DNA from 4 places in the Streptomyces griseiscabiei genome. Region 1 is predicted to be linked to each of the others. Evidence: riboswitches for the same ligand, from Rfam matches in the RefSeq annotation. Region 1 holds a riboswitch; each other region holds the start of a gene.

Region 1 (5,258 bases):
ACGGCGCTGACCGCCACCGCGTACGTCCTGTGGCAGCGCGACCAGCGCGCCCGCAGGTCCGAGACGCAGGGGGCCGGGACGCAGGGGTCCGAGACACAGGGCGGGGGTGTCACGAAGTGAAGGACGGCGTGAACGGCGTGGCACTCGCCGTCTTCATCTTCTTCTTCCTGGCCGTCACGGTCATGGGCTTCCTCGCGGCACGCTGGCGCAAGGCCGAGAACGAGCACAGCCTCGACGAATGGGGCCTGGGCGGCCGGTCGTTCGGCACCTGGGTCACCTGGTTCCTGCTCGGCGGCGACCTCTACACGGCGTACACCTTCGTGGCCGTACCGGCGGCGATCTACGCGGCGGGCGCGGCCGGCTTCTTCGCGGTGCCGTACACGATCCTGGTCTACCCGCTGATCTTCACCTTCCTGCCCCGTCTGTGGTCGGTCTCCCACAAGCACGGCTATGTGACGACCTCGGACTTCGTCCGCGGCCGGTTCGGCTCCAAGGGCCTGTCGCTGGCGGTCGCCCTGACCGGCATCCTGGCGACGATGCCCTACATCGCCCTCCAACTGGTCGGCATCCAGGCCGTGCTGGACGTGATGGGCGTGGGCGGCGGTGAGGACACCAACTGGTTCATCAAGGACCTGCCGCTGCTGATCGCCTTCGGTGTCCTGGCGGCCTACACCTACTCCTCCGGCCTCCGGGCCCCCGCGCTGATCGCGTTCGTGAAGGACACCCTGATCTACATCGTCATCGCGGTGGCGATCATCTACATCCCGATCAAGCTCGGCGGTTTCGACGACATCTTCGCCAAGGCGGGCGAGGCGTACAGCCAGACCAACCCGGCGACGGACAAGCCGCGCGGCTCCCTCGTCCCCGGTGACGCCAACCAGTGGACGTACGCGACGCTGGCCCTCGGCTCGGCGCTGGCGCTCTTCATGTACCCGCACTCGATCACGGCGACGCTGTCGTCGAAGAGCCGCGAGGTCATCCGCCGCAACACCACGATCCTCCCGCTGTACTCCCTCATGCTGGGCCTGCTGGCGCTGCTGGGCTTCATGGCGATCGCGGCCGGGATCCAGGTGCAGAACGGCCAGTTGGCGATCCCTCAGCTGTTCGAGACGATGTTCCCGGACTGGTTCGCGGGCGTCGCCTTCGCGGCCATCGGCATCGGCGCGCTGGTGCCCGCGGCGATCATGTCCATCGCGGCGGCGAACCTCTTCACCCGCAACATCTACAAGGACTTCATCAGGCCTGACGCCACGCCCGCGCAGGAGACCAAGGTCTCCAAGCTGGTGTCCCTGCTGGTGAAGGTGGGCGCGCTGGCCTTCGTCCTCACCATGGACAAGACGGTCGCCATCAACTTCCAACTGCTGGGCGGCATCTGGATCCTCCAGACCTTCCCGGCCCTGGTAGGCGGCCTGTTCACCCGCTGGTGCCACCGCTGGGCGCTTCTCGCCGGCTGGGCGGTCGGCATGCTGTACGGGACGATCGCCGCGTACGGGGTGGCCTCGCCGACCCAGAAGCACTTCGGCGGCTCCTCCGCCGAGATCCCGGGCATCGGCGAGATCGGCTACATCGGCCTGACGGCCTTCGTCCTCAACGTCGTGGTCACCGTCGTCCTCACCGTCGTCCTGCGCGCCGCCAAGGCCCCCGACGGCATCGACGAGACCAGCCCCGAGGACTACACGGCCGACGCGGGCGACGCGGGCGTCCAGGTGGAACTGCCTCCGGCAACAGCGGGGACGAGCCACTAGGCTCCGCCTTTCGCCGCCGGGGTGTGTTGTCGGGTGCGGGTGGGTGGGGGCTGGTCGCACAGTTCCCCGCGCCACTGAAAAGCAGGGGCTGCGCCCCCTGCTTTTCGCCCCGAAAGGGCCGCGGGCCTCTTTCAGGGGCGCGGGGAACTACGCGAGAAGCCCCACCGAACCCGCACGTCCCCACCCACCCCCGCGCGGAGCGCGAAAAGAAGGGGGTCGAAGGGGCGCAGCCCCTGGGGATGGGACGGGTAGGGGCGGCGGGGGCGAAAAACACCCGGCTACGCTGAATCCGTGACCGCTCGCGCACCGATCGTCCTCGACAGCGACCCCGGTATAGACGACGCCGTAGCCCTCCAGTACCTCCTGGGAACCGGCCTGTGGGACCTCAAGGCGTACACATCCGTCGGCGGCAACCTCCCCGCCGAGGCGACGTACGCCAACGCCCGCGCCCTGTCCAGAGCCCTCCGCATGGACACCGACGTCCCGGTCCACCGGGGCGCCGGCCGCCCCCTCTCCCGCCTCCCCTACCGAGAGGCCTCCGCCTTCCACGGCCCGGCAGGCCTCGGCCACGAGACCCTCCCCGACTCGACCGCCCCGCACCTCACGGAGTCCTCCGCGCAGGCCCTGCTCCGGCTCTCCCGGGAACACGAGGGCGAGCTGACCGTTTGCGCCACCGGCCCCCTCACGAACGTGGCGATCGCCCTCCTGGAGGACCCCGGCTTCGCCCGCCGTGTCCGCAGGTTCGTGTTCATGGGCGGCGCCGCCCAGGTCCCGGGCAACTTCACGCCCGTCGCCGAGTTCAACATCTGGGCGGACCCGGACGCCGCCGAGGTGGTGCTCTCCTCGGGCATCCCGTTCACCATGGTCGACCTGGACGCCTCGCACCGCTGGCTGTTCCGCCCCGCCGACCTCGCCGCGCTGGAGGCCGCGGGCCCGGGTACGGCCCTCGCCGCCCGGCTGATGCGCACCTACATGGAGGCCTACACCCGCCACGGCGGCGACGGCACCTGTCCGCTGCACGATCCGCTGGCCGTGGGGGTCTGCGGCGACGAGGCGTTCGTCGAGGCGGCCGACGGGGCGGTCGTCGTGGAATGCGGAAGCGAACTCACGCGCGGGCAGACCGTGTTCGTCCCGTCCGCCGCCCGGCGCGTCTACTACTCCGAGTCCCCCGCCCTGACCGCCCGCCTCCGCGCCACCGGCCGGGTCGCCCTCGGCCCGGGCACCCGCGACTTCAGCAAGGACTTCGTGGCGACGCTGCCGCGGTGGCCAGCGGCGACCTGAGCCATCCCGACCCGCCCCAGCCCGACCCCTCCCGGTCCGGGCCCGGGTCCGGCCTCGGATCAGAACCCAGTCCGATCGTCACACGAACGACGCCCCCTGTGGAAAACCCGAGCCGCGCAGATCCCCCGCTCGTGCAAACTGCGACGCATGGACATCACGATCAGGCGGGCGCTCGCCGACGAGTACACCACCCTCGGCGAGATCACCGCACAGGCCTACCTCGGCGACGGACTGCTGGACTTCGGGGAGAGCGACGCGTACCTCGGTGAGCTGCGGGACGTGGCGAAGCGGGCCGCCGCGGCCGACGTCCTGGTGGCCCTCGCGGACGACCGGGTGCTCGGCGGTGTGACCTTCGTCCCGGCGGGCGGCCCCATGGCCGACATCGCCCGTCCGGGAGAGGCCGAGATACGGATGCTCGCGGTCGCCGCCGAAGCACGCGGGCGGGGTGTCGGCGAGGCCCTCGTGCGCGCCTGTGTGGAGCGCGCCCGGACCGTGGAGGGCTGCGCCCGCCTCGTGCTGTCGACCCAGCGGAGCATGCACGCGGCCCACCGCATCTACGAACGCCTGGGCTTCACCCGCACACCGGAGCGCGACTGGAACCCCCTTCCCGACCTCCTCGACCTCACTCTGATCACCTATGAGTTGACGCTCTGACACCCTGCGAAGTCGACAGCGACACAACATGTGGGGGTGACACCGCGACCCGGCACTAGATGTATGCTCATGCTCGCTGTCGCCGCAGGGGAATCCGGTGCGAATCCGGAACTGTCCCGCAACGGTGTACTCGCGTGTGTACGTCTCCATTCGCGCACGCATGTTCAGTCCGAACACCTGCCGACAGCGCGCCCGGCCGTCCGGTCCGGGTGCCTGACGTCCGGGCCTCGTGGAATGGGCCGGTGGACGCGACGCCCCCGTGCGCTCGTGTGCAGCCGCCTGCCCTCCGCAAGGCCCCTTGCCGAGCGAGGGAGAGCCCCACGTGACCATCGCGCCAGCCGACCCGGTTTCAGCCGACCTGGCTTCCGCCACTCCGGCGACGGAGACCGACGGTCCCGGTACCGCGTTGCTGCGGACCCTGACCGAGCTGACCGCCGACCTCCCCGACGCCGACCCCGGCCGGGTCGCCGCCGCCGCCCTGCGCGGCCGGTCGGCTCGGGCCGACGAGTCGGAGCTGCGCGAGCTGGCCACGGAGGCGGCCGCGGGCCTCATCTCCGAGGACCCCGCCTACTCGAAGCTGGCCGCCCGGCTGCTTGCCGTCGGCATCCGCGCCGAGGCCGCCTCGCAGGGCGTCACGACGTTCACCGAGTCCGTCGCGGTGGGCCACCGGGAGGGCCTGGTCGCCGACCGCACGGCGGAGTTCACGCGCGTGCACGCCGGGCGACTCGACGCCATGATCGACCGGGCGGGCGACGACCGCTTCGGCTACTTCGGCCTGCGCACGCTGCACAGCCGCTATCTGCTCCGGCACCCGATCACCCGCAAGGTCATCGAGACGCCCCAGCACTTCATGCTGCGGGTAGCCGCCGGCCTCGCCGAGAACGACACCCCGCGGGCCCTGGACGAGGTCGCCGCGCTCTACCGGCTGATGAGCCGCCTCGACTACCTCCCCTCGTCCCCCACGCTCTTCAACTCCGGTACCCGCCACCCCCAGATGTCGTCCTGCTACCTCCTCGACTCCCCGCTCGACGAGCTGGACTCCATCTACGACCGCTACCACCAGGTGGCCCGCCTCTCGAAGCACGCCGGCGGCATCGGTCTGTCGTACTCCCGCATCCGCTCGCGCGGTTCGCTGATCCGGGGCACCAACGGGCACTCCAACGGCATCGTGCCGTTCCTCAAGACGCTGGACGCCTCGGTCGCCGCCGTGAACCAGGGCGGCCGGCGCAAGGGCGCGGCCGCGGTCTACCTGGAAACCTGGCACTCCGACATCGAGGAGTTCCTGGAGCTGCGCGACAACACCGGTGAGGACGCCCGGCGTACGCACAACCTGAACCTGGCGCACTGGATCCCGGACGAGTTCATGCGCCGGGTGAACGCCGACGAGAAGTGGTCGCTGTTCTCCCCGGCCGATGTGCCCGAGCTGGTCGACCTGTGGGGCGAGGAGTTCGAGGCGGCCTACCGCAAGGCGGAGGCGGCCGGCCTGGCGCGGAAGACCATCCCGGCCCGTGATCTGTACGGCCGCATGATGCGCACCCTCGCGCAGACCGGCAACGGCTGGATGACCTTCAAGGACGC
Region 2 (5,258 bases), 2.0 Mb from region 1:
GCGCTCGCAGGGGTGTTGGAGACCCTGGGCGCAGACCACTACGACGTCGTCACCCTGCGCTCCAACCTCGCGGTCGACCTCGCGGGGGCTGGTGTGACTCAGGAGTCCGAGGAGCACTACAGTGAGGCCCTGCAACTCGCCGCCCAGACCTTGGGAGTGGACCACCCGACCTACGAGGCGGTGGACAGCGGGGTGCGACTGGACGCGGACATCGAGCCACCCTTCACCTTCTGATTCCGTGTCCCGGAGAGCGGTGTGAGTCCCATCCGGAAGGGTGAGGTCTTCTTTACGGCGCTTTGTGTTGATTCCTGCCGTTTTCCTTTGCTTCGCTGCTATTCTCCGCTCACCGCCATGGGCGCCGTCCGCCCGGCGGACGCCCCGTGTCAGCATGGCCCCTAGGAGTGCGGTGTCACCCTTCTTGTCCTCGCCGAACGGGTCTGCGGGACGCGCCCCTGCCGGCGCGGGTCCGGTCAGGCCTGCCGAGGACCGCCCCGCCACCGTCGCCGAGAACAGCGCCCTCGGTCACGTACTGCGTCGTCTCGCCCGGGAGGCCGTGCATCCGGAGGTCTCGTACCTCGCCGAGTTCGAGTCCTCGCTCCCCTGCGAAGCGGAAGCGTCGATGGGGTGACGTCCCCGTCGGTCCCGTCGGCTCCCGTGTCCCCGCGTCCCGTGTCCTTACGGCAGTTCGTGCTCAAGGTGCACAGCCGCTGCAACCTGGACTGCGACTACTGCTACGTCTACCACTCCGCCGACACCAGCTGGCGTGCCAAGCCCCGGGTCATGGAACCGGCGGTCGCGGAACAGGTGTCCCGGCGGATCGCCGAGCACGCCATGACGCATCGGCTGCCCGACGTCCGGATCGTGCTGCACGGCGGGGAGCCGCTGCTGCTCGGGGCGGACCGGCTGGGGGAGTTGCTGGGGATTCTCGGGACCGGGCCGACGCGGGCGGGAGTTCCCGTCCGGTTCTCGATGCAGACCAACGGGGTGCTGCTCACCCCCGACATCCTGGACGTGCTGCACCGCTACCGGGTGGGCGTCAGCGTCAGCCTCGACGGCACCCGGGCCGGCCACGACCGGCACCGGCGCTTCCCGAAGGGCGAGGGGAGCCACCGGCTGGTGACGGCGGGGCTGGAGCGGCTGAGGTCCGCCGAGCACCGCTTCCTGTACGCGGGCCTCCTCTGCACGGTCGACCTGGCCAACGACCCTGTCGACACCTATGAGGCCCTGCTCGCCGCTCACCCTCCTCGCATCGATCTCCTGCTGCCGCACGGCACTTGGGACACACCGCCCCCCGGCCTCACGGACCGCCGCGACCGGACACCCGCCGCGCCGCCCTTGGCCGCCCGGGGCGCGACGGCCCACCCAGGGGAGACACCGTACGCCGACTGGCTGCGGCTGGTGTTCGACCGCTGGTACGACGCCCCCGTACGGGAGACCGGTGTCCGGCTCTTCGAGGAACTGATGGCGGGCGTGCTCGGCGGCTCGATCCGCACCGAGTCCGTCGGGCTGGCCCCGGCGACGCTCGTCGTCATCGAGACCGACGGCTCCATCGAGCAGTCCGACTCCCTCAAAGTCGCCTACGAAGGAGCGCCGGAGACCGGGCTCGACGTCTTCCGCCACACCCTCGACGACGTCCTCGACCAGCCGCTCATCCGCCAACGACAGTCCGGAGCAGCCGAGTTGGGGCCGACCTGCGCGCGCTGCCCCCTGCTCGCCGTCTGCGGAGGCGGCCTCTTCGCCCACCGGTACGCCTCCACGAGCGGCTTCCGCAACCCGTCCGTCTACTGCGCCGACCTCGCCGCGCTGATCCTGCACATCCGCGACCGGCTGCGAGCCGATCTCAGCGGGGCGTGGCGGGGCCTTCCCGAACTCGACCCCAGGGGTACGTAGGGTAGGGTTTACCTGCGCGTTCACACGAGACATCGTGCACAACGCGACGGGACGTGGCGCAGCTTGGTAGCGCACTTGACTGGGGGTCAAGGGGTCGCAGGTTCAAATCCTGTCGTCCCGACTGGAGACAGTCGCAGTTCAGGGCCGGTTTCGGAGGCATCCGAGACCGGCCCTTGATCGTTCTTGGGGACCAGGCGGGGCCTGGCGGGGAACAGGGAGGTTGTCGATCCCAGGGCTCTGTTCTTGTGGTGGCGCCATGGCACTCGATGTCCCCGATCGTGCCGGCAGTGGTCCGGGCCCGTGTCCGCAGTGCTCTGAGCCAGGGATGGATGCCCGCGCGCCCCCGTACCCCATTCCCTCTGACGAGACGGCGATCCGGACGGCCTGATCGGGTCGGCCGAGCCACATCCGAGGCCAGAGAATCCGGTGCGAATCCGGAACTGACGCGCAGTGGTGAGGGGACGGACGGGGCGCGCACGCCCCTGGGAGACCGGGAAGGCGCCCCGACCGAACGAGCCCCGACCCTCGAGGCATGCCGCGTGCCCGAATTCATCAGAAGCCGGCATCCCGGGCTTCCTCGACAGCTCTCAGCAGAGGGGTGACGATGTTCCGGAGGACTCCGGGCTCCCTGTCCCGGGCCGGCAACCGAAGTCTGAATTCCGGTGCCGAGGCCCTCATGAAGTCGGGTGGGGGAGTGTTGGAGCGCAGGACCGGGTTAGTCCCCCGGCCCCGGCCCGAAGATTGGCGTGTTCATGGCGATACGGACGGGGTGCCGACGCCCAATACTGCGGTCTGGACCAGTCGGACCTTCCGGCCGGTCGGCACACGACCCCAGGAGACCGTCGTATGAGTGGATTACGGGTGACCGGACGTCTGAGATCGCTGGTCGGCATCGTGGCGGCGGGCGCGTTCATGGCCGCCGGTCTGTCCGGTACTGCGGCGTACGCGACGGAAGCGGCCCCGCTCGGCGCCGCTCCGCAGCTCGGCATCCAGTTCAACGCCGACGGCGACGCCGGTCAGTGCGGCGGGAGGACGGGGGAGCAGTGGACCGCCTCGCCGGACTGGACGCAGGCCATCCGCTTCGACACCGACAACCGCGGCGGCGGCTGCCAGTTGGCGTTCGGCGTCCACGACCCCGACGGCGCCCTGGCGGGCTCCTCGATCAGCTACTCCCTGCGGCCCAGCGCCGGCGGTGACGCCGGTCAGTGCGGGAGCAACCAGGGCACGTACGCGGTGCCGATCCTGCCCATCCCGGTGTTCGGACAGGCCGTCAGGGTCGACACCGACAGCCGGCCCGGCTGGTGCAACCTCACCCTCACCGTGACGGGCAACATCGTCCTCGACGTCCAGTTCTACCCCGACGGCGACGCGGGCCAGTGCCCGGACGCCTCGCCCGCGGGCCAGTACCGCTCGGCCTTCGTCGGCACCCCGGTCACGGTGAAGATCGACGCCGACGGACGCTCCGGCGGCTGCCAGTTCCTGCTGCGTCTGCGGCACTTCTAGGCCGACGGGGCCTGGCACGTCGGCGGGATCAACGGGAGTCGTCGTACGCCCGCTCGCAGTACGGCCAGTCGTCGAAGTTCCCCGCGCGCTGCCACAGGCGGTGGGCCGCCTCGATGTTCCACTCGGGGTCCAGGGCCTTGCGCGGGGTCCCGCCGAGCTTGGGCAGGCGGGCGTCGGAGATCTGGAAGACGCCCCAGTTCCGGGTGCCGTTGGTGTTCGGAAGGATGTGGAGGGGGTCGAGGAAGGACTGGCAGTCGGCGATGGCGACCGCGTGGTCGGGTTCCTCGGCGAAGACCTGGCGGATGCGTTTGCGCACCTTCTCCGGTGACCAGCTCCGTATCCGTGTCCTCGGGGCGTAGAGCGCCTCCTTGGTCTCGGCGCCGACCACACCGTCCGCGTCGAGGCCGTGCAGCACCTGGAACGCGGTGACGCGGCGCAGCGTCTGCGGACCGAAGGAACTGTCCACGTCGATGTCGGCGCCTGCCGCGGCGAGCAGGCGCTGCACCTCCTCGACACAGGAGTCGTGCTGCCCCATACCGACCGGTTCCGCGCACGCGGCGGAGAAGAGCAGCCGCCCGTCGTCCTTGCCCTCGGCCGCCGCCCGCTGACGTGTCGCCAGCGTCATCCAGGTACCGCCGGCCACCAACAGCAGGAAGCACACGCCGAGGACGGGCAGGGCGCGGCGGCGCCAGCGGGTACCCGTCGGCGCGTTCACCGGTGGGAGGCCGTCGGCGACCGTCTCCGGTGCCTCCTCCTCGTCCCCGATGTCCCCGATGTCCCCACCATCCCGGGTGTCCCTTGTGTCCCCGGCATTCCCGCTGTCCCCGATCCGGCTCATGTCGGCCACCGCCCAGAGCCGGTGCAGTTCCCGTAACTCGTTGGGGGAGGCTCCGCAGATCAGGGCGAAGCGGTGCACGGGGCCGTAGTCCGGCGGGACGTAGGAACCGGAGCAGTAGCGGTGGAGGGTGGACCTGCTGCTGCCCGTGCGCTGGGCGAGCGCCTCGTAACTGAGGCCCGACCGCTCCTTCAGCGACCGCAGGAGCGCAGCGAATCTCTCCGGTCCCTCCGATCTCTCAGGATCGGCGGTGGCTGTCACAGGTTACCCCTAGTAATCGGTCGGTCGGAGACCGGGACCCTAGACCATTTCCATCCCGTGCGCATCCCGTGTTCACGGAGTGCGTGTTCCGTGTACACCACCCCGATGTCTCATCGGCGTCCCACAACTCCCGCAAACCCGCAGGCAGTTGACGGGACGGCGTCTCACTCTCCCGTGACCTGCGGTTTTCCTTGCCGGGCCGGATCTTCGTCGTCAGTGTCTGCGGTGCTCACCGGGCACCGGCCCGGTGGCTCGAAGAGAGGACTCCCATGAGCTTGCGCACGCGATTCAAGCCGGCCGTCTGCGTCGTCGGCGCCGTGGCCGCGGCCACCCTCGCGCTCGGGACCACGCCGGCCGCCGCGAGCGGGACGTACAGCGGGCTCGCGTACGTCTACGGTGCCGACACCTACATCGACGACTGGGGCAACGAGGGCATCCTGTCGACCGGCACCAACACCAACTCCAACGCCACCTGCCTCTGGCAGAAGATCCTCTGGGCGGACGGCTTCCTCGACTCCGCCTCGGACATCGACGGGAAGTTCGGCTCGCAGACCAAGGCCGCGACCGAGGACCTCCAGGACTACTTCAACCTGGGTGTCGACGGCTCGGTCGGTCAGGAGACCTTCGGACACATGGACCAGTGGCTGTACTTCGTCTCCGGCAGCACCGCCGACGGCTACACCGCGAACCTGCGCTACGACGGCATCGTGCGCGACTTCACCCTCAGCCGCAACGCGGACGGCAACTACACCTTCCCCGACGGCGACGG
Region 3 (5,258 bases), on a different contig from region 1:
GGAAGTACGCCCAGTTGGAGCGCGAACAGCCAGACGGCGAGCAGGGCGACCCAGAAGACGGGCGCGGCTTCGAGGGTGTACGCGGCGGAGGTGACGGCCCGGTCGAGCCATCCGCCGGGGCGGCGGGCGGCGAGCACGCCCAGCGTGGTGCCGAGCAGGACGGCGACGGCGAAGGCGACCGCGCACAACAGGGTCGACCAGACGAGGCGTTCGGCGATGACCTGGGCCACCGGCTGGCGCAGCACGCTGGACTCGCCGAGGTCGCCGGTGAGCGCGGACGTCAGCCAGCGCCACCAGCGCACGGCGAACGGCTCGTCCACGCCGAGGTTGGCGCGCAGCCGGTCCAGGGTCTCCTGGTCGGCGCCGAGGGCGGCGGTGCCCGCGTACGCCTTGACGGGGTCGAAGGGGGAGGCGGCGGCGATCGCGAACACGCCGAAGGTGACGACGAGGACGACGGGGACGGCGAACAGGGCACGCCGTCCGGTCAGTCGTGCCATCGCTCCCCAGGGGAGCCGGGTCACGTCCGTGGCCGCCAGGTCTCGATGTTCCACCAGGGGCCGGACGCGAAGCCGTGTTCGTGCGGTTCGACCTGGGTGGTCAGTCCGTCCCAGCGGTCGGCGAGGACGTAGACGTGGTCGATGTGGGTGAGGAAGGTGTAGCCGGGGTCCTTCACCAGTTCGCGCTGGAGCGTGTCGTACGCGCTCTTGCGGGCGGCGTCGTCCTGGCTTCGGCGGCCGGTGTCGAGGGCTTCGTCCACCTTCGGGTTGGCGTAGCGGCCCATGTTGTTGAAGCCGTCGCCGGCGAGGGAGGAGTGCAGCATCGTGTAGAGGCCGAAGTCGGGGTCGCCGGTGGAGCCGAAGCCGGCGAGGACGGCGGTGTCCTTCATCCTCGGCTCGATCACCTCCCAGGTGGCGCTCTCCACGGTCACGTCGATGCCGGCCTTCTTGGCGTCGGAGGCGTAGGCGAGGGCGTGGTCCTGGCGGACCTTGTCGCCGGACGGGTAGAGCAGGGTGAAGGCCGCCTTCGTGCCCGCATTGGCGCGGATGCCGTCCGGGCCGGTCCTCCAGCCCGCCTCGTCCAGGACGCGTGCGGCCTTGCCGAGGTCCTGGGGGCGTTCGATGCCCTTCGCGAACCAGGGGTCGTCGCCGGGCAGCGGTCCGTACGCCGGGCGGCCGGCGCCGTCGAGGATCTGGTCGACCATGGCCTCGCGGTCCACGGCGGCGTCGAGGGCCCGCCGGATCGCGCGGTCGCCGGTGACGTCGTTCCCGGTGGGGAGGGTGACGGTGCGATAGTCGTAGGACTTGGCGTCGTAGGTCTTCCGGTCGCCGTCCTTCGCGAAGCCGGCGGCGAGATCGGGTGGCAGGATCGCGCCGTCGAGGTCGCCGGAGCGCAGCCGGGTGGCGCGTACGTCGTCGTCCTCGACGATCGCCATGGTGAACTTCTTCACCTTCGGGGCGCCGCCCCAGTAGTCCGGGTTGGCCTTGAAGGTGAGCTTCTCGCCCCTGCTCCAGGTGGACAGGACGTACGGGCCGGTGCCGATCGGCTCGGTGTTGAAGGAGCCGGTGTTGGGGTCCTGCTTCCCCGCGATGTGTGCGGGGACGATCGGCAGGACCGTGCGGCCGGCGAAGGGCGCGTAGGGGTAGTCGAGGGTGAAGACGACCTTGTCGTCGCCGTCCGCCCGGACCTCCTTGACGGCGTCGAGTTCGCTGCGGGCGGTGTTGTTGGTCTTCGCGTCCAGCACGGTCCGGTAGGTGAAGACCACGTCGGCGGAGGTCAGGGGTTCGCCGTCGCTGAACTTGACGTTCTCGCGGAGGGTGTAGGTGTACGTCCGGCCGCCGTCGGCCACTTGGGGCAGCGCCTTCGCCAGGGCGGGTCTCAGTTCCAGGTCGGCGTCCCGGGCCAGCAGCCCGTCGAAGATCTTCGAGTTGCCGTCCTTGCCGTAGCCGAGGAGCGGGCTGAGGGTGTCCGGCTCGGACGCCACCCCGATCACGACGGAGTCGGCCGGGCCGCCGCCGTCGGTGCCACCGCCGGGCGCCGAGCAGGCGGTGGCGCCGAGGGCCACCGCCGCCGCGACGGCGGCACCTCGTATCGGTCGGGACGTCATGAGCCTCACACCCTTGCTGCGCCTGAAGTGCTGTTGCACATTGATTGCAGGTAAGGGCTACCCCGGCGGGTCGTACATCAGTCCAGCGATGTGACCTGCGGGTTTCGGCTCAGCCGTCGTCGGGCGTACGGCCCGGGCTCCTCAGGTGGTGGTGCCGCTCCGGCGGGACCGGTACCACCACGCGCCCCCGCCGAGCGCGAGCAGGACCACCGCGCCGATGCCGAGGGGGACCGCCAGGGAGCCGCCGTCGTCGCCGTCGGTGCTGTCCGCCGCGGCCTCCGCCGACGGCGTGGCGGCCTCGGCGCTCTTCTCGGGCGAGGGGGAGGGCGGAGCCGTCGTGGGGTCCGCCGAGGGGGTGGGGCTCACGACCTCGGCGCCGGGCGCGGCGGCCTTGAGGTCCAGGCGGGGCGCCGGGTGACCGTGGCCGTGGCCGTCGCCCTCCGCCTCCTCCTCCAGTTCGATCCAGCGGTCCACCTTGCCGTCGCTGTACGACTGGAGGGTCTTGAACACCAGCGACTTCGCGTCGGGCAACTGCCGTACGGTGACCACGTACTCGACGTCCTCGCCCACCGCGAGTTTGGTGCCGGACACCGTGTAGCCCCGGTCGGTGGGGGCGAACTTCCACCCGTCCGGGCCCTCCTTGTAGGTGAGGTCGGCGGGGACGAGGCCCTTGGGCAGGATCACCTCCACCTTGGTGATGCCGGCGGAGGCCGACTCCGACTCGGCGGAGAAGGTGAGGTCGACGTTCTGGTCGAGGGCGCGGGCGCCCTCCGCCTCGACCTCCGCGTGGGCCGCGGCCGGCCCCGCGGTGGCGACGGCGACCGCGAGCGCGGCTGCGGTGAGAACGCCGAGACGGCGCGAACTGCGTACCAAGGTCGGGCGGTGCACTGCGGACTCCCTGTGCCGACGGTGTGAAGGGTGAATTCAAGCGCAGGGCAGGACCTGTGGCCAAGGGCGACCAGGTGTGCGATCGGTTCCGGCCAACCGCCGCCACCGGGGACGCGCTCGTGCGCGGGGTGGGGACGGTGGGGCGTGCGCCGTGGTGTGAGCTGTTCCACGGCGCCCGCGCGCCCCTCGTCTCCGCTTGTCAGCGTCCTTATCTGGGCACTACTGTCACCACGCCTTGGTGAACGGGAAATCCGGTGTCATGCCGGTGCGGCCCTCGCCACTGTGATCGGGAAGTCCGGCTCTGGTCCTCACGGACAGCCACTGGGTCCTCGGACCCGGGAAGGCGGAGCACGGACGGTGGTACCCGTAAGCCAGGAGACCGGCCAAGGCGCGTCAACCATCCACGAGGTGCTGGAGAGGGTCTGCTGAGCCATGCACATAGCCGAGGGTTTCCTTCCTCCGGCGCACGCGATCGCCTGGGGCGTCGCGTCCGCGCCATTCGTCGTCCACGGAGTCCGGGCACTCACCCGTGAGGTCAAGGAGCACCCCGAGAGCACCCTGCTGCTCGGTGCCTCCGGTGCCTTCACCTTCGTCCTGTCCGCACTGAAGCTGCCTTCGGTCACCGGGAGTTGTTCCCACCCCACCGGCACCGGACTCGGCGCCATCCTGTTCCGGCCACCGATCATGGCGGTCCTGGGCACCATCACCCTGCTCTTCCAGGCACTGCTGCTCGCGCACGGCGGGCTGACCACGCTCGGCGCCAACGTCTTCTCGATGGCGATCGCCGGCCCCTGGGCGGGGTACGGCATCTACCGGCTGCTGCGGCGGTTCGACGTGCCGCTGATGGTCACCGTGTTCTTCGGCGCGTTCGTCGCCGACCTGGTCACCTACTGCGTCACCAGCGTGCAGCTGGCGCTCGCGTTCCCCGACCCGAGCAGCGGTTTCCTGGGCGCGCTCGGCAAGTTCGGCTCCATCTTCGCCGTCACCCAGATCCCGCTGGCGATCAGCGAGGGCCTGCTCACGGTGCTGGTGATGCGGCTGCTGGTGCAGTCGAGCAAGGGCGAACTGACCCGGCTCGGCGTGCTCCTGACCGGCAAGCGCGACCGCACCGAGACCGCGACCGAGACCGAGACCGGGGCGGTGGCCCGATGAACAAGAAGACGATGAGCAAGAACACGAAGATCAACGCCCTGCTGCTGCTCGTCGTGGCCGCGCTCGCCGTCCTGCCGCTGGCCCTCGGCCTCGGCGACCACAAGGAGGAGCCCTTCGCGGGCGCCGACGCCGAGGCGGAGACCGCGATCACGGAGATCGAGCCGGACTACGAGCCGTGGTTCTCGCCGCTGTACGAGCCGCCGTCCGGTGAGATCGAGTCGGCCCTGTTCGCGCTGCAGGCCGCGCTCGGCGCGGGCGTCCTCGCGTACTACTTCGGCATCCACCGGGGCCGGCGCCAGGGCGAGGCACGGGCCCTGGCCGGGCTGGCGGGCGCCGGTGACGACAGCTCGACCAGCGGTGCCGGTGCCGGGGAGTCCCCCGCCGGGCGGGTCTGACGCCTCGTGCTGCCGATCGACGCGGCGGCGCACAGCAGTCGCTGGCGCCGCCGCCATCCCGTGGACAAGGCCGTGCTCGGGCTCGGCCTCACCGTGCTCGCGATCTCCCTGCCGCCCTGGCCGGGCGCGGCCCTGGTCCTGCTGACCGCGCTCGTGGTGCTGCTGGGCCCGGCCGGGGTGCCGGGGCGCCGGCTGTGGCGGGCCTACCGGGTGCCGCTGGGTTTCTGTGTGACCGGGGCGCTGCCGCTGCTCGTCCAGGTCGGCGGGCCCGACGGGTTCGTGACCCTGGCCGACGGCGGACCGGTCCGCGCCGGGGAACTGCTGCTGCGCACCTCGGCGGCCTCCCTCGGCGTCCTGCTGTTCGCGTTCACCACCCCCATGTCGGACCTGCTGCCGCGCCTGGTGAAGGCCGGGGTGCCCGCGCCCGTCGTGGACGTGGCACTGGTCACGTACCGGATGAGCTTCCTCCTCCTGGACTCCGTGCGCCGGATCCGGGAGGCGCAGGCGGCCCGGCTCGGGCACACCACCCGGGCGGCCACCTGGCGTTCGCTCGGCGGACTCGGCGCCACCGCGTTCGTCCGGGCCTTCGACCGGGCGGCTCGCCTGCAGACGGGACTGGCGGGGCGGGGCTACGACGGCACCCTGCGCGTCCTGGTCCCCGAGGCACGGATCTCCGCCCGCTTCACCACGGCGAGCGTGGCCCTGCTCGGGGCCGTGGC
Region 4 (5,258 bases), 3.1 Mb from region 1:
CGCAGTCGGGGTTGACCCACAGACGTTCGGCGGGGATGGCCTTCAGCCCGGTGCGCAGCAGGTCGGCGGCCTCCTCGGCGCTCGGGACGCGCGGGGAGTGGATGTCGTACACACCGGGTCCGGCCTCCCGGGGATAGCCGTGGGCGGCGAGTTCACGGGCGACCTGCATGTGCGAGCGGGCGGCCTCCAGACTGATGACGTCGGCGTCGAGGTCGTCGATGGCCTGGACGATGTCGCCGAACTCGGCGTAGCACATGTGCGTGTGGATCTGGGTGTCAGGCCGCACTCCTGCGGTGGTGAGCCGGAACGCCTCCGTGGCCCACGCGAGATAGGCCGGGCGGTCGGCGGCGCGCAGCGGGAGCGTCTCCCGCAGCGCGGGCTCGTCGACCTGGATCACCGAACTCCCGGCCGCCTCAAGGTCGTTCACCTCGTCGCGCAGGGCGAGAGCGACCTGGCGGGCGGTGTCGCCGAGGGGCTGGTCGTCGCGGACGAAGGACCAGGCGAGCATGGTGACCGGCCCGGTGAGCATGCCCTTGACCGGGCGTGCGGTGAGGGACTGGGCGTAGGTCGTCCAGCGGACCGTCATCGGTTCGGGGCGGGAGATGTCGCCGGCCAGGATCGGCGGGCGGACGTAGCGGGTGCCGTAGGACTGGACCCAGCCGTGCCGCGTGGCCAGGTACCCCGTCAACCGCTCGGCGAAGTACTGGACCATGTCGTTGCGTTCGGCCTCGCCGTGCACCAGGACGTCCAGCCCGGCCTTCTCCTGGAAGGAGATCACCTCCTGGATCTCCGCCCTTACACGCTCCTCGTATCCGGCGGTGTCGATCCGTCCGGCGCGCAGATCCGCCCGCGCGACCCGCAGTTCGCCGGTCTGCGGGAACGATCCGATGGTCGTGGTCGGCAGCAACGGCAGCCCGAGATGGGCGCGCTGTGCGACGGCGCGTTCGGCGTACGGCTGGGAGCGGCGGATGTCCGCGCCGGTGACCGCCCGGGCACGGTCGCGTACGGCCGGGTCGCGGGTGATCGGTGACCTCGCGCGGGAGGCCAGGTCGGCGCGGTTGGCGGCGAGTTCGGCGGCGATGGAGTCGGTGCCCCGGCCGAGGCCCTGGGCGAGGGTGACGATCTCCGCTGTCTTCTGCCGGGCGAAGGCCAGCCAGCGCAGCACCTGCGGCTCGATGTCCCGCTCCACCGCCGCGTCGAGCGGCACATGGAGCAGGGAGCAGGAGGCGGAGACATCGACCCGGTCGGCCAGGCCCAGCAGGGTGCCGAGGGTGGACAGCGACTTCGACAGGTCGTTGATCCAGATGTTGCGGCCGTCGACGACACCGGCCACCAGCCGCTTGCCCGGCAGTCCGCCGACGGCGGCCAGGGCGTCGAGGTGGGCGGCGGCACCGTCGGTGAAGTCCAGGGCGAGCCCCTCGACAGGAGCCTTGGCCAGGACCGGAAGGGCGTCGCCGAGCCGGTCGAAGTAGGAGGCGATCAGCAGCTTCGGCCGGTCGGTGAGCGCGCCGAGCTCGCGGTAGGCGCGGGCGGCGGCGTTCAGTTCGGCCGGGGTGCGGTCCTGCACGAGGGCGGGCTCGTCCAGCTGTACCCACTCGGCGCCGGCCGCGCGCAGATCGGAGAGGATCTCGGCGTACACCGGCAGCAGCCGGTCCAGAAGGGTGAGCGGCTCGAAGTCGGCGGCCACCCCGGGCGCGGGCTTGGCGAGGAGCAGATAGGTGACGGGGCCGACCAGGACCGGCCGCGCGGTCAGGCCGAGAGCGAGGGCCTCCTTCAGTTCCGCGACCGGCTTGCCGGAGTTCGCGGTGAAGACGGTGCCGGGACCCAGCTCGGGCACCAGATAGTGGTAGTTGGTGTCGAACCACTTCGTCATCTCCAGCGGCGCCACGTCCCGGGTGCCGCGGGCCATCGCGAAGTAGCCGGCCAGTGCGTCCGCCTCGACGGCGGAGCGGTGCCGCTCGGGGATCGCGCCCACCATGACGGTGGTGTCGAGCACATGGTCGTAGTACGAGAAGTCGCCGGTGGGCACCTCGTGGATGCCGGCGTCGGCGAGCTGCCGCCAGGCGGCGGCACGGAGACCGGTGGCGGTGGAGCGGAGGGCGTCGGCGGTGACGCGGCCCTTCCAGTAGCCCTCGATCGCCTTCTTCAGTTCCCGGTCCGGGCCCTGGCGGGGGTAGCCGTACACGGTGGCCCGTGCTGCCGCGGCTGCGGTCCTGCTGGTCACGGAGATCTCCTTCGCGAGACGATTCCCTGAGATCCCGGAGACGGGACGAGAGCGCGAAGGGATGACGAACCGGACGGCGACGCCCCCGCGCGACAACGGCACGGTCGTTCCGTCTGGTATGTACGCCGACCCGCCCACGAGGTCACCGGGGTATCCGCGCACGGAGTGGTCCGCGCACGGGCAGTTGGCAGGTCTTCGGACTCGCGGGCACGCCCTCCGGTCTCCCGGTGGACACCTACTGGCCGTCGCTTCCCAGGTCCGGTACGTCGGACCCAGTGCGTATGACGGCGGTCGCTCCCACTCACCGCTGCGGGGCAGTCCCGGATTCCCACCGGGTTCCCTCTTGCGACACCCCGCCTGGCGGACGGGGCGAACCAGCTGCTGCGGCCACCATACGGGGTGTCGGCACCGAAATGCCCGACGGTCAGCTCCATTTGCGGACCCTCCGCGCGGTCCGCCGGCACCGGGACGGCCGGGGCGAGCCGGGCAGGGCCCCGGTGCGTACGGCGATATTGATAGCCTCATCGGGCCAGCCGAGCCACATCCGAGGCCAGGGAATCCGGTGCGAATCCGGAACTGACGCGCAGCGGTGAGGGGGACGGGCGGGGCACGCACGCCACTGGGAGACCGGGAAGGCGCCCCGACCGGACGAACCCGAGTCCGAAGACCTGCTGGCACCTCCGTGCCCCCGCGCGGAGGGACGTCCGCAGGCCAGGCTCCGCGAACGAGCCCCGACCCCCGAGGCACGCCCGTGTTCCGTACCTTCGCCCCCTCTCCGCCGCCGGTCACCCGGCCACCCTCGGCCACCCCGGTGACAAGACCACGATCAGGTCCGGTCCTGATCCTGCCTCACCCGGTCCGCGAGGGAATTCCCGCGAGAGGAGCCTGACGAGCGATGCCGCCACGCCCACCTCGACCTGAGGAACGACGTACCGAGCACGCCCCCGCCGCACCGGCGCCCAGCCGCGTCGTCGTCTGCCGGGACTGCTGCTGCGGAACCCCGAAGGTGCCCGGAGTCGATCACGACCAGCAGGTCGCGCACCTGACCGAGAACATCCCCGTGCGCGTCTCGGACTGCCTCGACGTCTGCGAACACGCCAACGTGGTCGTCGTCCAGCCCTCCGCCACCGCACGGGCGGCCGGTGCCCGCCCGGTCTGGCTGGGCCTCGTCAACGACACCGACGCCACCGAGGACATCGTCGCCTGGGTACGGGCCGGCGGCCCCGGTGTCGCCCCCTGCCCCGACATCCTCGACCTCTATGTGTTCACCCCGCCCAGAGCGGCAGGCGGTCGGCCTTCGCGGGAGTCGTAGGCCCGGTGGCCGCACCCGACCTCGGGTGCGGCCCATCGGGGTGAGTTCGTGCCGGAGCCATGAGCGACTCGCGTCCATGACGGGGCGGGTCGACGCCCTCCCGACGCCGGTTCGCTGAACCGCGCCCTCCGCGCCGACCCCGGCGCCACCTCCGGTCCCTGTGGGCAACTCCGACTCCGCCACGCCCGCTTCCCGGATCTCGTTGACAACCGTCCGCGCATCCCTCCATCATCATTCCACTAATCAAGTAGTGGAATGATGAAGGGGGTGGTCGTGGAGTACCGCATCGACAGGCGGAGCGGCGTCCCCGCCTTCCAGCAGATCGTGCAGCAGACCAAACAGGCGCTGCGGCTGGGCGTGTTGGTGCCGGGCGACCGGCTGCCGACCGCCAAGGACGTCGCCGAGACCAGCGCGGTCAACCCGAACACCGTCCTCAAGGCGTACCGCGAGCTGGAGCGTGAGGACCTGGTCGAACCCCGGCCGGGGCTGGGCACGTTCGTACGCCGCACGCTGGCCCGCCCGCAGACCGGCACCGACTCGCCGCTCTACGGGGACCTGCTGACGTGGATGTCGAAGGCGGCCGAGGCGGGGCTGGAGCAGGAGGACGTGGCCGCGCTGGTCGCGTCGGCGATGGAGAAGCAGTACGGCGCCGCGAACGCGCCGACCACGGGGACCAAGACAACGAGGAGCACAGGTGAGTGACGGTATGTACGCGGGGGAGCCGGCGCTTGAGGCGTACGGCCTGGGGATGCGCTACCGGCGGGGCTGGGCGCTGCGGGACTGTTCCTTCCGGCTTCCGGCCGGCCGGATCTGCGGGCTGATCGGACCCAACGGGGCGGGCAAGACCACCCTGTTGAGCATCGCGGCCCATGTCCTGCAGCCCACGCACGGTTCGATCAGCCTGTTCGGGGAGGCGCCCGGCTCCGCGGAGTCCGGCCGGCGTACGGCGTTCCTCGCCCAGGAGAAGCCGCTGTTCCGCCGGTTCACCGTGGCGGAGACCCTGCGGATCGGGCGGGAGCTGAACCCGGGCTGGGACCAGCGCGCCGCCGAGGACATCGTCCGCGCGGGCGATGTGCCCTTCGACGCGAAGATCCACACCCTCTCCGGCGGCCAGCGCACCCGCGTCGCCATCGCCCTCGCCTTCGGCAAGCGGCCCGACCTGCTGCTCCTCGACGAGCCGATGTCGGACCTCGACCCGGTCGTGCGCCATGAACTCATGGGCACCCTCCTCGCCGAGGCAGCCGGGCGCGGCACCACCGTCCTGATGTCCACCCACGTCCTCGCCGAACTGGAGAACGTGTGCGACTACCTCGTCGTGGTCTCCGGCGGCGGAGTGCGCCTCGCCGGTGACGTGGACGAGCTGCTGGCCGTGCACACCCTGGTCACGGGGGTGAAGGAGGGCGACGGCATGCCCGCCGCCCTCGACCACCACACCCTCGTCGAGTCGCGGACCAGCGGACGCCAGTTCACCGCGCTGATCCGCCCCGAGGGCCCGGTCGCCGGCCCCTGGGACACGGACACCCCGAGCATGGAGGAACTGCTGCTCGCCTATCTCCGCTCACCCGGGGCGGTGCCCCTGATCACCCCCACCGCCCAGGTCCAGGGTCAGGCGCACGGCATCGGGACGGTGGCGGCATGAGCACCTTCACCAGCGCCTCGGCCACGAACGGCAGCACCGGCGGCGGTACCGAAGGCCCCAGGAACGGCAGCACCGGCGACGGC

Evidence for each region. A riboswitch is a leader RNA that binds a small molecule or an ion and turns the genes downstream of it on or off. The one in region 1 is predicted to bind cobalamin.
Region 2: it holds a riboswitch for cobalamin, as region 1 does, so the genes downstream of both, J8M51_RS27220 (hypothetical protein) here and J8M51_RS18900 (ribonucleoside-diphosphate reductase subunit alpha) in region 1, are expected to answer to the same signal.
Region 3: it holds a riboswitch for cobalamin, as region 1 does, so the genes downstream of both, J8M51_RS07865 (energy-coupling factor ABC transporter permease) here and J8M51_RS18900 (ribonucleoside-diphosphate reductase subunit alpha) in region 1, are expected to answer to the same signal.
Region 4: it holds a riboswitch for cobalamin, as region 1 does, so the genes downstream of both, metE (5-methyltetrahydropteroyltriglutamate--homocysteine S-methyltransferase) here and J8M51_RS18900 (ribonucleoside-diphosphate reductase subunit alpha) in region 1, are expected to answer to the same signal.

What each region holds. Positions count from the first base shown of each region.
Region 1 covers NZ_JAGJBZ010000002.1:294,187-299,444, reverse strand. Annotated here, with positions in the region: gene J8M51_RS18920 (DUF3311 domain-containing protein) at 1-120, shown strand, start outside; gene mctP (monocarboxylate uptake permease MctP) at 117-1,745, shown strand; gene J8M51_RS18910 (nucleoside hydrolase) at 2,037-3,026, shown strand; gene J8M51_RS18905 (GNAT family N-acetyltransferase) at 3,174-3,680, shown strand; cobalamin riboswitch at 3,744-3,879, shown strand; gene J8M51_RS18900 (ribonucleoside-diphosphate reductase subunit alpha) at 4,003-5,258, shown strand, end outside.
Region 2 covers NZ_JAGJBZ010000002.1:2,273,067-2,278,324, forward strand. Annotated here, with positions in the region: gene fxsT (FxSxx-COOH system tetratricopeptide repeat protein) at 1-234, shown strand, start outside; gene J8M51_RS27205 (hypothetical protein) at 407-628, shown strand; gene J8M51_RS27210 (FxsB family cyclophane-forming radical SAM/SPASM peptide maturase) at 655-1,890, shown strand; tRNA gene J8M51_RS27215 (tRNA-Pro) at 1,938-2,011, shown strand; cobalamin riboswitch at 2,310-2,440, shown strand; gene J8M51_RS27220 (hypothetical protein) at 2,737-3,393, shown strand; gene J8M51_RS27225 (helix-turn-helix domain-containing protein) at 3,422-4,489, opposite strand; gene J8M51_RS27230 (peptidoglycan-binding domain-containing protein) at 4,759-5,258, shown strand, end outside.
Region 3 covers NZ_JAGJBZ010000001.1:1,798,261-1,803,518, forward strand. Annotated here, with positions in the region: gene J8M51_RS07850 (ABC transporter permease) at 1-497, opposite strand, end outside; gene J8M51_RS07855 (ABC transporter substrate-binding protein) at 518-2,104, opposite strand; gene J8M51_RS07860 (DUF1775 domain-containing protein) at 2,246-2,992, opposite strand; cobalamin riboswitch at 3,212-3,394, shown strand; gene J8M51_RS07865 (energy-coupling factor ABC transporter permease) at 3,425-4,144, shown strand; gene J8M51_RS07870 (energy-coupling factor ABC transporter substrate-binding protein) at 4,156-4,539, shown strand; gene cbiQ (cobalt ECF transporter T component CbiQ) at 4,546-5,258, shown strand, end outside.
Region 4 covers NZ_JAGJBZ010000002.1:3,406,458-3,411,715, forward strand. Annotated here, with positions in the region: gene metE (5-methyltetrahydropteroyltriglutamate--homocysteine S-methyltransferase) at 1-2,224, opposite strand, end outside; cobalamin riboswitch at 2,406-2,605, opposite strand; cobalamin riboswitch at 2,738-2,914, shown strand; gene J8M51_RS31900 (hypothetical protein) at 3,120-3,536, shown strand; gene J8M51_RS31905 (GntR family transcriptional regulator) at 3,792-4,238, shown strand; gene J8M51_RS31910 (ABC transporter ATP-binding protein) at 4,243-5,175, shown strand; gene J8M51_RS31915 (ABC transporter permease) at 5,172-5,258, shown strand, end outside.